2 regions of the Acinetobacter sp. 24-47-47 genome follow, and region 2 is predicted to be linked to the other one. Evidence: predicted binding sites of a transcription regulator. Region 2 holds the regulator's gene; the other holds the start of a gene.
What was found. Region 2 encodes PhoB, which activates phosphate uptake and scavenging genes when phosphate is short. Its sites were predicted from a motif close to TGTCATNAANCTGTCATAA; they were not measured.
Positions count from the first base shown of each region.

Region 1: a site for PhoB is predicted at 2,939-2,957, ahead of AC1M9E_RS10395 (inorganic phosphate transporter). Genes of this name have one in related genera too.

Region 1 covers NZ_CM173216.1:2,221,431-2,229,712, forward strand. The annotation lists gene AC1M9E_RS10390 (hypothetical protein) at 1-968, shown strand, start outside; gene AC1M9E_RS10395 (inorganic phosphate transporter) at 1,043-2,665, opposite strand; gene metH (methionine synthase) at 3,124-6,810, shown strand; gene AC1M9E_RS10405 (hypothetical protein) at 6,991-8,142, shown strand; partial or broken gene AC1M9E_RS10410 (endonuclease domain-containing protein) at 8,177-8,282, opposite strand, start outside.
Region 2 covers NZ_CM173216.1:2,955,274-2,963,555, forward strand. The annotation lists gene AC1M9E_RS13920 (methionine aminotransferase) at 1-643, shown strand, start outside; gene AC1M9E_RS13925 (MATE family efflux transporter) at 748-2,115, shown strand; gene AC1M9E_RS13930 (SDR family NAD(P)-dependent oxidoreductase) at 2,167-3,012, opposite strand; gene AC1M9E_RS13935 (TetR/AcrR family transcriptional regulator) at 3,211-3,897, shown strand; gene phoB (phosphate regulon transcriptional regulator PhoB) at 4,126-4,836, shown strand; gene phoR (phosphate regulon sensor histidine kinase PhoR) at 4,847-6,208, shown strand; gene asd (archaetidylserine decarboxylase) at 6,249-7,097, opposite strand; gene AC1M9E_RS13955 (sulfurtransferase) at 7,094-7,942, opposite strand; gene pncB (nicotinate phosphoribosyltransferase) at 8,054-8,282, opposite strand, start outside.

The sequences.
Region 1 (8,282 bases), 730 kb from region 2:
AATGGAAAGCCAATATCGTGGCGCTTGATTTAAATCATGAGCGAGTATGGACAAAGATTTTGAATACTGTTCTGCAAGGCAATGCGACCTTATACGCTCCAAGTGTCGAATCAATAGATTCATCTGCATCTATACGTGAAGCTGCAGAGCGTTTAGGCGTTAACTTATTAACAGATACCCCTGAGATTGCACATTGGCTCACCCAGTTTGATCAAGACTTAGATCTTGCCGCAATTGCGTATTTAGATGGCGAAAAGCACGTTCGTGTTTCTATGGCGATGGACGCCATTATGCAACATGTCAGCCAACAAAAATCCAATACCAGTTTAATGTATATGTGTACGCCCACTGACGTCTACGCTGTACCACAGGAAGTTATTCAAGGTGGATTAGATAAGTTTAAATCACGCTCTAAACTTGAAAATATTCTGTCCAAGAGTATTTCGACTGTCTCTCGTGATTATTTTTTCAAACAAAACGAAGAACGCTTATTCCAATGTCATGATAAACAGTATGGGATCTGCGACTGTCTTGTGGTTGAACAAGGTCCAAATTATGCGTTGGCGAAAAGGATTCAACAATGGCGCGCTACGTTAGCACGGTCACAAGGTCAACGTGTCAGCATTAATATTGCTCCATCGACCACTACACATTCGGTAACCAAAAACCCATTATTAAAAGCTGCTTTCAATGGTGCCAATTTGTTTGATGTTGAAGCATTTGAACCCGCGACGACCAATGCGATTATGGCTGCGTTGTGGATTCATGATTTGAGAAACCCACAGTCGGTTGCCAATCCTGAAATCGCCCTCAATCATCCATTAGACTTAATCATGCATGGTGCTAATCATGGTGGATTATGGCGTGTAGCATATCTCGCACGCACCGCCCTACCATTTGCCGCATTATATGGTTTTGCTGAGGAAAAACTCCCCTTGAAAAAACTTTGGTCTAAATTCCAAAAATAAGCGTCATAAACAATTGATCATAAAAAAAGCGCTGATTGTTCAGCGCTTTTTTAGTCTTTAAGTATTGAATTCAATCAGGTGAACTGAAGGAACAACCAGAATAAACCACCTGATAAACAGATTGTTGCTGGCAGTGTGAAAATCCACGCTGATAAGATTGTGCGAACCATTTGGAAGTTTAAGCCCGACTTATTCGCAACCATCGTACCTGCTACAGCAGAGTTTAAAACGTGTGTTGTTGACACTGGCATACCAAAGCCATCAGCAGCAGCAATCGTTGACATTGCAACTAACTCTGCAGACATCCCCTGACCATACGTCATGTGTTGTTTACCAATACGTTCACCAACGGTAACAACAATACGTTTCCAGCCTACCATCGTCCCTAGACCTAATGCCAATGCAGTCGCAACTTTCACCCATGTTGGAATGTATTGAAGGAATGAATCTAAGTTATCACGGTAGTTGTCCACTGTTTTTTCTTGCGCTTCAGTCATGGCAGGTAAAGCTTCTGCTTTATCTAAACGCTTGAATGCAGTCGTGCTGAGGTACATATCATTACGGAATTCAGCCACTTGATCTTCAGGAACATCTTTAATGGATGTGTAGCTTCCTACTTTTTCACCTAAATGATCCGTCAAGCTTGCCAAAGCTGGCACAACTTCAGGTGTGATTTCTTTGGTTTGGATATATGACGTGATAATTTGACGCGCTTTTTCATCTGGAATATCTTGGTGATTTGGATAAATCAAATCAGCAGTTTGAGCAGATAACTGACCAAACGTTTGGATATGTTGTTGATCTAGACTCTTGTTTAAAGAGTAAGCCAATGGCACGATCCCGATCAGAATCAACATAATCAGACCCATACCTTTTTGGCCATCATTTGAGCCGTGTGCAAAACTTACACCGGTACACGTGAAAATCAAAATGGCACGAATAAGTGGCGGCGGCGGTTTATTCCCTTCTGGTGGTTGGAATAATTCCACTTGTTTCTTAAAGATTTTTTTAACCAATAAGAACAATACAGCCGCAAATGCAAAACCGATTAATGGTGAGAATAAAAGTGCTTTACCCACTTTCATCACCTGTTCCATGTCTACACCTGACGCACCATTACCTGCGTTTAAGATGTAGTTCATGATGCCCACACCTAAAATCGAACCGATCAGAGTATGAGAGCTAGAAGCAGGGATACCGAGGAACCAAGTTCCTAGGTTCCATACGATTGCGGCAATCAACATGGCAAAGACCATGGCAAAACCAGCACCTGAACCGACGTTCATAATCAATTCAACAGGCAATAGCGCGATAATACCGTAGGCAACTGCACCACTTGCGACCATTACGCCAAGGAAGTTACAGAAGCCTGCCCACATTACAGCGACAGGTGCAGATAAAGCGTTGGTATAAATAACTGTTGCCACAGCATTGGCCGTGTCATGGAAACCGTTAACGAACTCGAAACCCAATGCGATAAACAATGCCGTGGCCAACATGATCACAGCATAAAGATTTAAAGCAGGCACATGAGATAAATCAGCAGCCAACTGAAAACCAATGTAAATCAAGGTTGAAACAATCAGTGTAAGGAACACTGGCATAAAGAATTTCGGCGTTGGCACGTGAACATTCGTCGACTGCATAGGCGTTGACGATTGTGCTGAATCTGAAACTGGAGTTTGATTAGAATTCATGCAAGCAGAGAAAGAGGATAAATATCCCCTCTATTGTTCAATTTAATTATTACAATTATATGACAAAGAGCTGTCATATAAGTCATCCAAACGATACTTATTTAAGAAAATTAAACTTTAAAAACAACCAATATTCAAAATTTAACAATAATAATCAGATAGTTAATACAAAACCCTCGCCTTTAATCTTTATTTCAATCGGCAATTAAATAGATGAAATAAAGATGACATCACTGTCACATTTGTTACAACGGCAGTTATTATTACATTAGATTATGACAACATGATGAAATATAGACAGTTTCAGTTTTGATAGGTTGATCATCGTAGTCGATGGATGAAATTCATCCTTAATTTTTTGGGAATAGGTTCATAAATTTTTATTTATCAGAAAAGTGGACGTAACTCTGCTAAAATATTGCACCATTATTTGTGCAGATTTTTGTGAGAGTCATTTGATGTCTACCCTCGCCACCTTAAAAGCGCTTCTTGCCAAACGTATCCTGATTATTGATGGTGCAATGGGTACCATGATCCAACGCCACAAATTGGAAGAAGCTGATTACCGTGGTGAACGTTTTGAGGATTGGGCCTACGACCTTAAGGGTAATAACGACTTATTGGTTCTAACTCAGCCACAGATTATTCAAGGCATTCATGAAGCTTATCTTGAAGCTGGTGCAGATATTATTGAAACCAACTCGTTCAATGGAACGCGTGTTTCAATGTCTGACTACCATATGGAAGATTTGGTTCCTGAGATTAACCGTGAAGCAGCTCGAATTGCCAAAGAAGCATGTAAAAAATACTCAACACCTGAAAAGCCACGTTTTGTCGCGGGTGTATTAGGACCAACGTCACGTACCACTTCAATTTCACCAAATGTAAATGATCCGGCATTCCGTAACATCACCTTTGATGAGTTAAAAGTTAACTATATAGAAGCGACTAAGGCATTGATTGAAGGTGGTGCAGATATCATCTTGATTGAAACGGTCTTCGATACCCTAAATGCCAAAGCTGCGATCTTTGCAGTGAAAGAAGTGTTTAAAGAAATTGGTTACGAACTGCCAATTATGATTTCGGGCACCATTACCGATGCATCTGGCCGTACACTCACAGGTCAAACCGCAGAAGCATTCTGGAACTCAATGCGCCATGCTGAGCCTTTATCGATTGGCTTTAACTGTGCACTGGGTGCAGATGCGATGCGTCCACACGTCAAAACCGTGTCTGACGTTGCGGATACTTTTGTTTCAGCGCATCCAAACGCAGGCTTACCAAATGCGTTTGGTGGTTATGATGAAACCCCTGAAGAAACTGCAGCATTTATTAAAGAATTCGCTGAAAGTGGTTTGATCAACATCACCGGTGGTTGTTGTGGTACGACGCCTGATCATATTCGTGCGATTGCGCAAGCAGTTGAAGGTATTGCGCCGCGTCAAATCCCTGAAATTGAACCTGCATGTCGTTTAAGTGGTTTAGAGCCATTTAACATCACTAAAGATTCATTATTCGTCAACGTCGGTGAACGTACCAACGTGACAGGTTCTAAAAAATTCCTTCGTTTAATTAAAGAAGGTAACTTCACCGAAGCTTTAGATGTGGCACGTCAACAAGTTGAAGCCGGTGCGCAAATCATCGACATCAACATGGATGAGGGGATGCTGGATTCGCAAGAAGCGATGGTGCATTTCCTGAATCTGATCGCGTCTGAGCCTGATATTTCACGTGTGCCAATCATGCTTGACTCTTCTAAATGGGAGATCATTGAAGCAGGTTTGAAATGCGTCCAAGGTAAAGCGGTTGTAAACTCAATTTCCTTAAAAGAAGGTTATGACGAGTTTGTAGAACGTGCTCGCCTCTGCCGTCAATACGGTGCAGCGGTGATTGTCATGGCGTTTGATGAAAACGGTCAGGCGGATACTGCTGAACGTAAAAAAGAAATCTGTAAGCGCTCTTATGATGTCTTAGTCAACGAAGTGGGTTTCCCATCTGAAGATATTATTTTTGACCCGAACGTGTTTGCGGTCGCAACAGGTATTGAAGAACACAACAACTACGGTGTGGACTTCATTGAAGCAACCGGTTGGATTAAACAAAACCTTCCAAATGCGATGGTGTCAGGCGGGATCTCAAACGTATCGTTCTCATTCCGTGGTAATGAGCCTGTTCGTGAAGCGATCCATGCGGTGTTCTTGTATCACGGCATTCAACAAGGCTTAACCATGGGGATCGTCAACGCAGGTCAGCTTGCAATTTATGATGATATCGATGCTGAGCTAAAAGAAGCGGTTGAAGATGTGGTACTGAACCGTAACCAAGGCGCAAGCGGTCAAGAAGCGACTGAAAAATTGCTAGCTGTTGCGGAAAAATATCGTGGTCAAGCGGGTGCGCAAAAGGCTGAAGAAAACCTTGAATGGCGCAATGAACCTGTAGAAAAACGTCTTGAATACGCGTTAGTTAAAGGTATTACGACTTATATCGATGAAGATACTGAAGAAGCACGTTTAAAATCAGCTCGTCCACTTGATGTGATCGAAGGTCCACTCATGGCAGGGATGAACGTGGTGGGTGACCTGTTCGGTGCCGGCAAAATGTTCTTACCACAAGTGGTGAAATCTGCACGTGTGATGAAACAAGCCGTGGCTTGGTTGAACCCATTTATTGAAGCAGAAAAAACCCAAGGCGAAGCCAAAGGTAAAATCTTGCTTGCTACTGTTAAAGGCGACGTACACGACATCGGTAAAAACATCGTGGGTGTGGTACTTGGCTGTAACGGTTATGACATCGTTGACCTTGGCGTGATGGTACCGTGTGAGAAAATCTTACAAACTGCGATTGATGAAAAAGTTGACATCATCGGTTTATCAGGTTTGATCACACCGTCATTGGATGAAATGGTTTTTGTTGCCAAAGAAATGCAACGTAAAGGTTTTAACATTCCATTGATGATTGGTGGTGCAACAACATCGAAAGCGCATACTGCCGTGAAAATTGCGCCGCAATATCACAATGATGGCGTGTACTACACGGCTGATGCCTCTCGTGCAGTCGGTGTTGCAACGCAACTTTTATCTGCTGATATGAAGCCTCAATTGGCAGCGGACTATGCAGCGGATTATGAAAAAATCCGTACACGTCTAGCGAATAAGCAACCGAAAGCTGCAAAACTGTCTTATGCTGAATCAGTTGAAAATGGCTTCAAAATTGACTTTGAAAAGCATGCACCTGTAAAACCAAACTTTATTGGTTCTGAAACATTCACCAACTATCCTTTAGAAACTTTGGTGGAATACTTCGACTGGACACCATTCTTTATTTCTTGGAGTTTGGCGGGTAAATACCCGAAAATCCTTGAAGATGAAGTTGTGGGTGAAGCTGCACGTGATTTGTTTGAACAAGCACAAGCGATGCTCAAAGACATCATCGAAAATAAACGTTTCGATGCACGCGCTACTTTCAGTCTTTACCCTGCCAACCGTGTTGCAGCAGACACTGTTGCGGTAACGGATGAAAATGGCAATGTGACGCATACCTTTGAGCATATTCGTCAGCAGTCTGACAAAGTCACAGGTAAAGCCAATTTCTCACTGGCTGATTTTGTTGCACCAAAAGACGTGGCTCAAGATTACTTGGGTGGTTTCACCGTTTCGATCTTTGGTGCAGAAGAGCTTTCGCAAGAATATAAAGCCAAAGGTGATGACTATAACGCGATTATGGTTCAAGCCTTGGGTGACCGTTTTGCAGAAGCATTTGCAGAACACTTGCACCAACGTATTCGTAAAGAGTTTTGGGGCTACCAAGCCGATGAACAGCTTTCTAATGAAGAATTGATCAAAGAGAAGTATGTGGGTATTCGTCCTGCACCGGGCTACCCTGCTTGTCCTGAACATTCTGAAAAAGCACCGCTGTTTGATTGGTTAGGTACGACTGATAAGATCGGAACTTACTTAACCAGTAGCTTTGCAATGTGGCCACCTTCATCAGTGAGCGGTTTCTACTATGCAAACCCTGAAACGGAATACTTTAACGTGGGTAAAATCTCTGGCGATCAGTTGGAAGATTATGCGAAGCGTAAAGGTTGGACGTTAGATGAGGCGAAACGTTGGTTAGCGCCGAATTTGGATGATTCTGTGGTTTAATTGATTATCTGAATACTTTTGAATCCCCCTAAATCCCCCTTTTTCAAAGGGGGACTTTCGCGTATCAAATGGATTACGTTACGGCTCCTCCCTTTTTTAAAGGGAGGTTGGGAGGGATTAGATATAGAAAATAATATTTATTTTTAATATATTAGATCAAAAAATTACACTAAAAATTTTATGAAAAATTATATCGGATATTTATCTTACGAAAACATCCAAAATATTCCTAGTAAACATGTGCCTACACATGAGTTTATCTTCTTCCTACATGATCAATGTGCAAGTTTGTTAGTGCAATATGAACAAAGCAACATCAATGAAATTGGTATAGATAAAATAGTAGAGGCATACTCAGAGAAGTTTCCAGATCATAACTCAGATATAATTGAAATATTACAATTTTGTAGGGATGGAGGATTTGATACTCCCTATTATCATTTCCTAATTTCGAAAATTTTACTGGGACTAGCAAGTGATCTACTGCATTTTACGTATGAAGCATTAAAATCTTTCGAAAAAAGAAAGTTTGCCGTTGCCTATAGCCTACTAAGAAAACCATTTAAAGAAAATTTAATATTCATCTGTCAGCTCTTTAATAATTATGAGAACTTTATAGAGCTTTTTGAACAGGAGACGGATAAATCTTTAAATAATATCTCTCAATCAAAAAGACTATCCATATTTCAAGAAACAATATCAAATCTATCTTATTCTGAACTTTTTGATGCAACCTTAATTGAAGAAATGATCTTTTCAAAACAACACCCTTTGGGTTTAGAGATATCATGCCAAAAAGCAACACATCTGATCACTTCTCAAGGAGCATACTTAAAAACTGGAAGAATGTTCATTAACTCAATTTTCGAGGATCCAAATAATATTGACCAATACGAACCGCTTTATACTTCACTTCCCATAGTCATGATTTTTACTACTCACGTAATCCTAGAAACCTTCCAAAAATTAGCTCCATTAAATAAAAATACTTATCAACATATTACAATTAGTACTCTAGGTTGCTATGAAAATTTGTACATTGATGGAAGAAAGAGATTATTAACTAGAAGTTATGCAAAAGCATGTAAAGATTTTTTAGAATGTATCCATTGTGGAAAGCAAATTTTTCTAACAAAAGAAAACTCTTTAAGAATGTTCATGACGGGTATACTTATTTGTAATCACTGCCATCAAAATTCTGAGTTTCCCTTTTATTGGCTTTTATCAAAGTCTACTGCTACGTTTAAAAAAGATGAATCTGAAGATGATAATGCATGGAAAGATACGATTCTTTCCCGAATGTTTAAATCTGAAAAAGATGAAAATATATAATCCCTCCTAACCTCCCTTTGAAAAAGGTGAGAAACTACGTTTCGCAAGAGGGGGATTCCTGCTGAATAAATTGAAAAATTGTATCCACTACCTCATTAATCCGCCCCATCACTTGCCTATTATCAAACCTTAAAACTTTT
Region 2 (8,282 bases):
AATTTGGTCCAAGCAAGATTGGCAACAACTGATCGAGTTGATTCAGGATAAAAACATTTGTGTACTATCTGACGAGGTCTATGAACATTTAGTGTTTGATGGTCAACAACATTATTCTGCGCTTAGTTTTCCTGAACTTCGAGATCGTAGTTTTGTGATTGGTTCATTCGGAAAAACGTTTCATGTTACTGGTTGGAAAACTGGATATTGCGTTGCACCTCAGGCACTGATGAAAGTATTTCGTCAAATTTATCAATTTGCCAATTTCTGTGGTGTCCATCCGATTCAAATCGCGCTTAATCAATTCATCGAACAACATCCTGAACATATTTTAGATCTCCCCAATTTTTATCAAGCTAAACGTGACTTATTCATCCATGGAATTCAACATTCAAAATTTCAATATGTGCCGTCACCAGGAACTTATTTTCAAAACTTAGATTTCAGTACACTAAGACCTGAGCTCACAGATATAGAAATGTGCCAATATCTTGCAGAACAACACAAACTGGTAGCGATTCCTATATCAGTGTTTTATCAACAGCCACCTCAAGATCTGAAGCTCATTCGGGTCTGTTTTGCAAAACGAGAGGAAACCTTGCATCTTGCAGGAGAAATTTTAACGAAGGTTCAATCACAATAACGAAAAGAGACGAGACGGATTACTTTATTACTAAAGCAATTTGAATGATAAGGTGCTAAGGTCAATCCGTTGATATAGAAAACAATAATGGATAAGACTTATATATGGCGAGAACCTTACGGCCGATTGATGAACCTGGTTTCTGGAAAGTTTTTTTAGTTTTTTTAGTTCCGCTGATTGCAACCAATATCCTGCAAAATTTATCCGGCACAATTAATACGATCTTCGTCGGGCAAATGATGGGCGTTCAAGCAATTGCTGCTGTTTCCGTCTTCTTCCCTATTTTGTTCTGTCTCTTGGCTTTTGTAATTGGGCTTTCGGCTGGCTCGACGGTATTGGTTGGTCAAGCGTGGGGAGCACAAAATTTAGAAAAAGTAAGAGCGGTTGTCGGCTCTACTATTTTTATGACATTGATCGGCGGGACGATTATTGCCATTTTAGGTGTTCTATCTGCACGCCACATTCTTGAGGCCTTGGGCACAGACCCAAGTGTCATGCATTTATCTTTGCCTTATGTTCAATGGATGTTAGCAGGTAGCCCACTCCTTTTTATTTATATTATTTATACCTCTATCTTACGTGGTGTCGGTGATAGCATTACACCTCTCATCGCTTTGGGAATGACCAGTTTAATTGGGCTCTTTATTACCCCTGTTCTCATCGCTGGATATTTTGGATTTCCTCAATTGGGTATCATTGCACCTGCCATCGCCACGATTGTGGGTTATCTGGCCGTGCTTATTTTTCTGTACGTTTATTTAAATAAAAAAAATCATCCATTACGTCCAGATTTAGCAATGTGTAAACATGTACGCCACAATCCTGAACTAAGCAAAATTATTCTCAGGCTTGGCGTTCCTACTGGCATTCAAATGGTCACGACTTCTGTGGCAGGTTTAGTCATTGTCGGCTTGGTCAATCGCTATGGTTCAGAAGCAACAGCTGCTTATGGCGCAGTCAATCAGGTTTTGAACTATATCCAATTCCCTGCTCTGTCTATCGCAATTGCCGCTTCTATTTTTGGGGCTCAAGCGATTGGTGCAGGTAAAGCGGATTCTTTATCACGTGTAACTAAAACAGCACTGGGCATGAATTTTGTCTTTACAGGCGGGCTCGTAATCTTGGCTTATTTGTTCTCAAAATATCTCATGGCATTATTTATTACAGATGATAAAGTTGTGATACTCGGGCAACAATTATTGTTTATTGTGCTGTGGTCAATTTTATTTTTTGGCGCGAGTGCTATTTTCGCCTCAATTATGCGTGCAAGTGGCACTGTCACTATGCCAATGATCATCAATATAGTGGCCATACTTTGTATAGAACTCCCAGCAGCTTATCTATTTAGCACATGGTGGGGGCTGGCGGGAATCTGGTACGCCTATGCTTTGGCTTTCGTTTGCTTATGTGTGATGCAAGGTTTGTATTATCAATTTGTTTGGAAAAAGAAAACTGTCCAAGTACTGATTTAAATTAGAAATCAGGAAAATAAAAAACCCGCATGACGCGGGTTTTTTTAACGATTATTTAGAATCGAAACGTTTACTCATTTTAGTCGCAAATGCAGTCACTTTTTGATAGCCCGTTGGCATCACACGTTGCATCAAATCAATCACTTTCGCATCGTTGCCAATCAGTAAACGACGGCGATCTTTTTGTACTGCTTCTAGAATTTGACGCGCTGCTTCTTCAGGTGGACAACGTAATAACTTATCAAATGTCTGTGCAGATTTCTGTGGATTCATGCCCAAAGATTTTAAACTGTCATTCATTTTTGCAGCTTTCGCAATATTGGTACGAATGCCACCTGGATGTACGCACAGCGCGCTCACACCCACATTTTCAATATCTAGCTCTTGACGAAGAGATTCAGTGAAACCACGTACAGCAAATTTAGTTGCATTATAAGCAGACTGAGTGGGTTGCGCAGTTAAACCGAATAAACTTGAAATGTTGATAATGTGTCCATCACCTGTTTTTTTAATATACGGTAAAAATTCTTTAGTGCCGTACACGACACCCCAAAAGTTAATATTAACAATCCATTCCAACTCTTCGTATGTTGCGCCTTCAACGGTCGAACCCAATGCCACCCCAGCATTGTTGAAAATCATGTTCACTGAACCATGATTCTGTACAGTTTCAGCCGCCCATGCTTTAACTTCGTCACGATTCGCAACATCTACTTTCTTGGTTGTGACTCGTACATTTGCATTCTTCGTCAGTTCAACTGTTTCTGCTAAGCCCTTTTCATTTACGTCACTTAAAGACAAATGACAACCTTGCTTAGCCAGTAACACTGCAAGTTGTTGACCAATACCAGAACCTGCACCTGTGATTGCAGCCACTTTGTTTTTAAAATTTTTCATTGTGAATCCTTTTTTTGATTTTTATGCACCACAGCGTTGATCTGGGTCATTCATGTTCACTATAATTTTGACAATTATTATTGTCAATGTAACTATCGACCATTTTTATTGTTACTATAGGCCAATTTAGTATCTTTAGCTGATCAGTACTCTATACTGACCGCAGCATAACACTTTTATAAAAAGACTCGAATTGCTATGAACCCAGAGAACCTCACTCCATCAGAACACGAGCAAGCGATTGAAAAGCCTCCCGCAAAAGAGCGTCAATTTAAAGGGATGTCCTTAACTGAACGCAAACAAGCACGCCGTGAGAAACTTATTGAAGCGGGTATTGAAGCATATGGAACTCATGGTTTTTTCTCAGTAACCGTTAAAGATATTTGCACACAAGCGAAATTAACTGAACGTTACTTTTATGAATCTTTTAAGAAAAGTGAAAACTTATTCCAAACGATCTTTTTAGAACTGATTGAGAAGCTTCAACAAACATTAATGCAAGCTATTATGAAAGCCTCTCCTGAGCCTCTAAACATGATTGATGCAGGTCTAAATGCGTTCTTTAGTTTTTTAGAAGATGATCCGCGTACCGCTCGGATTATTTATATTGATGCAATGCTCGTCCAAGAACTTCATAATCATGCAACCATTCAAGAAACAATGGGCCGTTTCGACCGAATGATTCATGCCTTTGTCACATTAATGATGCCACATACCCATCTCACTGAAAAAGAGATCTCCTTGATTGCAACTGGTCTAAATGGCTATGTCACTCAAGTTGCTGTTCGCTGGGTAGTAGGTGGTTTTAAACTTCCACGTGCTGAGGTCGTTCAGGCATGTAAAACCGTTTTTCTCGCCCTATTGAATGATCTAATGAAAAAGTAGCATCAAATTAAGATGAAGAAATTGTGACAAATCGTAAGTAAATTTAAGATATTGATTTAATTTTAGATTAATAAATATCAATGAGACAAAATATCAGCCTAATTGTCACAAAACATTGCTATATTTAACTTCGATTTCCATCTTGCAATGATACTGTCATAATTAATCTTTGTAATAAGCCTGTCATAAATATAAAACGGTTCACCGTTCATCATAGGATATTGCGTTGTGAAAGATGACTACATTTTAATTGTCGACGACGAGCTCCCAATTCGGGAAATGATCCATACTTCTTTAGATATGGCAGGCTTTCAATGCTTGGAAGCAGAAGATGCGAAACAAGCACATCAAATGATTGTTGATCAACGTCCAGCGCTTATCCTACTCGACTGGATGTTACCGGGTGGCGTGAGTGGCGTAGATTTGTGTCGTCGCCTTAAGCGTGATGAAACACTTTCAGAAATTCCAGTCATTATGTTGACTGCGCGTGGCGAAGAAGACCATAAAGTTCAAGGTCTTGATGCTGGAGCAGATGACTATATGACAAAACCATTTTCAACACGTGAGTTGGTATCCCGTATTAAAGCGGTGTTAAGACGTGCAAATGCGTTAAATGGCGAAAAAACCATTGATGCAAATGGCTTAATTCTTGACCCAGTAAGCCAACGTGTCAGCTATAATCAAAATATTCTTGATATGGGGCCAACAGAATATCGTCTATTGGCATTCTTTATGACTCATCCAGAACGTGCCTATACCCGTGCTCAATTACTTGATCAGGTATGGGGTGGAAATGTGTATATTGAAGACAGAACCATCGACGTCCATATCCGTCGCTTACGTAAGGTGCTCGAACCTTATGGTGCAGACCGTTATGTTCAAACTGTGCGTGGTACTGGCTATCGTTTTTCAACACGAGCTGATGTTGCTTTAGGTTAATTTAGATTTTATGTACGAACCCTACCCCGTCCCAGAATTGGCACGTGAACATCAAAAGTTTCTATATAGCAGTTTATGGACTTTTGCCAAGCAAGACTTACGTTTACTGGTATTTCTACTGATTATTGCGGGCTGTATCGGGTTAGGGATTGGCTATCTTTGGATATGCTTAGGCATTGCCTGTCTCATATTTTTTGGTATCCAATTACGCTCATTATATTTAGTCAATGATTGGATTTCGAATCGTCCTTACGATGTACCACCAAATTTAAATGGAATCTGGGGGGCATTACTGTTCAATGTATATCGGGCTCAACGCCAAGAACGTATTGTTCAGTCTGAAATGGTTGGACTGATCGATCGAACTCAATCTTCTCTCGTAGCTTTATCAGAAGCGATTATTCTTACGGATGATTCCCATCAAATCGAATGGTGGAATCCTGCTGCGGAAAAACTATTTGGGATTCAAGCTGTTGATCGTGGCCGTAACCTGCTCACGATTATTCGCCAACCTGATTTTATTGAGTATTTTCATAATACCCATCAAGCACCAGATGGTGTAAAAATTAAATTGGTGAACCATGATAATAAGTATGCGCAAATTAAACTGACTCGCTTTGGCAATGAAAGTCGCCTCTTAGTTGCGCACGACATTACCCGTATGAAAAATCTCGAGCAAATGCGTTCAGATTTTGTTGACAATATTTCACATGAATTAAGAACACCACTCACAGTGTTAAGTGGGTATATCGAAACATTCACAGATCAAGAAGATATCAATCCGCGCTGGAAACGTGCCTTTGAACAAATGCAATCGCAAACTAAACGCATGAATGCATTGGTCAATGATCTTTTGCTTTTGTCTCGTTTAGAAAATGAAAAACAAATTGCGAAAAATCAAATTATCGAAATGCCAAGTTTAATGAACCATCTGTTTGATGATGCGCAAGCTTACAATATTGATTATGGTCATACACTTAACCTTGATATAGACAGCCACTGTGACTTAATTGGTTCAGATATGGAATTGGCGAGTGCATTTAGCAACTTAATTACCAATGCCATAAAGTACACCCCGAAAGGTGGCACCATCACCATCGGCTGGCATGATGATGGAGAACGTGGCTATTTTTCTGTTCAGGATACTGGTATTGGAATTGATCCAAAACACTTACCGCGTTTAACTGAGCGTTTTTATCGTGTGGATAGTGCACGCAGTCGTCAAACAGGTGGTACTGGTTTAGGCCTTGCCATCGTTAAGCACGTACTTATGCAACATGGCGCACATATTGAAATCGAGTCGAAAGAAAACGAAGGCTCTACATTTATTGCCGTGTTTCCCAAAGAACGCTTGTATAAAATGCACGAATAAAAAAAGCGCCTTAGGCGCTTTTCTTATTCAAAAGATATACTCAAATAAGATGACCCAACGCTTCACCCATTACTACAGTTGAGTTCGCCTTAAATGCTTGGTCCCATTGCATTTTATCTTTCTCAAACAAAACTACAGCCGTTGAACCCAAATAAAAACGTCCGAGCTCATCACCTTTTTCAAGTTTCATCGCATGATGGTTCAGCTCTAAGCGACCTGTTGGTTTTACTTTACCTGTCGCAACAGTTTCAATTCCAGCAACAATCATTGCGCCAACTAAAACAACAGCCATACGACCAATATCAGTATCGAATAAACATACCATTCGTTCATTACGTGCAAACAAACCCGGAATATTTTCAGCTGTAGTTTGGTTGACTGAAAATAATTCACCTGGAATATATAAAGTTTCAGTCAATGTACCAGAATAAGGCATATGCACACGATGATAATCACGCGGTGATAAGTACACTGTTGCAAATTCACCATTTTTGAATGGTGCTGCCAATTGAGGATCACCAATTAACTTTTCAACTGAAAAGCTTTGACCTTTTGCCTGAAAAATATCGCCCTCATTGATTTTACCTAATTGTGAAATTGCACCGTCTGCAGGTGACACGACACTTTTAGGATTAGGATCAATTAAACGAACGCCTGTTTTCAAAGAGCGAGTGAAAAACTCATTAAAGGATTTAAATTTCAAGGCATTTTGTTGCTCAGCAATTGACATATCAATGCCATATTTTGCTTTAAATGCTTGAATGACAACATTCTTTAATACTGGGTTTTCACTAGCTGCGACTTTACCCACCAAACGGCTGAGTTTTTGTTGCGGGACGATTTGCTGCGCTTGAATAAATAGTTTCTTTTTTAAATTTGTCAGACTCACTCAGGTGACTCTCCAGTAATGATTGGACTGTCGAGGCGGTTGCCCCACTCGCTCCACGCACCATCATAAGCTTGGATATCCCAACCCAGTAATCGACCAATAATGTAAGCTAAACCTGAACGGTGATGAGACTGACAATATACGACGACTGGCTGATCAAATTGAAAGCCCAATTGTTCTAAACGTTGTTGCGTGCGTTCTAAGGGGTGCAATTTTAAATGATTTTGACGATTAAGTGCAGTACTCCACTCAAAATGTCTAGCCGTTGGAATATGTCCACCACGACGTGCCGCGAGACGTTGCCCGGTATACTCCTCAGCCGTTCGGCAGTCCCATACTTGGCAAGTTTTATTTTCAATTTTTTTTATTAAAGTTGAATAATCAATACGGTGTTGATCAACATTGGATGTCTTAACTTGAAAAAGACATGTGACTGGCTGAACCTCTTCAACTTCTGAAGAAGTAGGATAGTTGGCGCCTAACCATGCATGAATACCACCATTTAATAAACTGGTGTTATAAAAACCCATACAGTGTAGATTCCAGATCAGTCGACCAGCCCATGCCCCACCTTCATCATCATAGACCACGACATGATGCTCAGGTGATATGTTTAATATCTCGACTAGCTGCTGAAGCCCTTCATCATCAGGCAATAAACCCGTAGTTTGTTCCTCTTGGCGCACTAAAAATTTTGGCTTCAGATGTATAGCATGCGGAATATGTAATTGCTCATAGACCGAACTTCGGGTCAAATCAACAATACGTAACTTTTCACTTCCTAAATGAGGAACAAGTTGTTCTGCTTCAATGAGCAGACCGAAATCAAAAGCGTTAGTGGTCATATTTATTGAATAGTTCTATTGGCCTTGTTCAAATCTTAGCACAAGACTTTTTCAAAATTATTCTGATTTTTTGCATGGTATTAGCAAAAAATCAGAAAAGGGAAATTATGATTAAGGAGACTCAACATCAAATACCTGACGCAAATATGCGAGGAAGGTATCATTATCAGTCATCGTTTTTCCTGGACTATCAGAGAGTTTAGCTACCGATTGACCATTGCATTCGACTAACTTTAAAACAATATTCAAAGCAGTTTGTCCCATATCATTGGTGAGGTTAGTACCAATCCCGAAACTGACTTGGAAACGATCTTTAAAATATTGATGCAAATCCCATGCC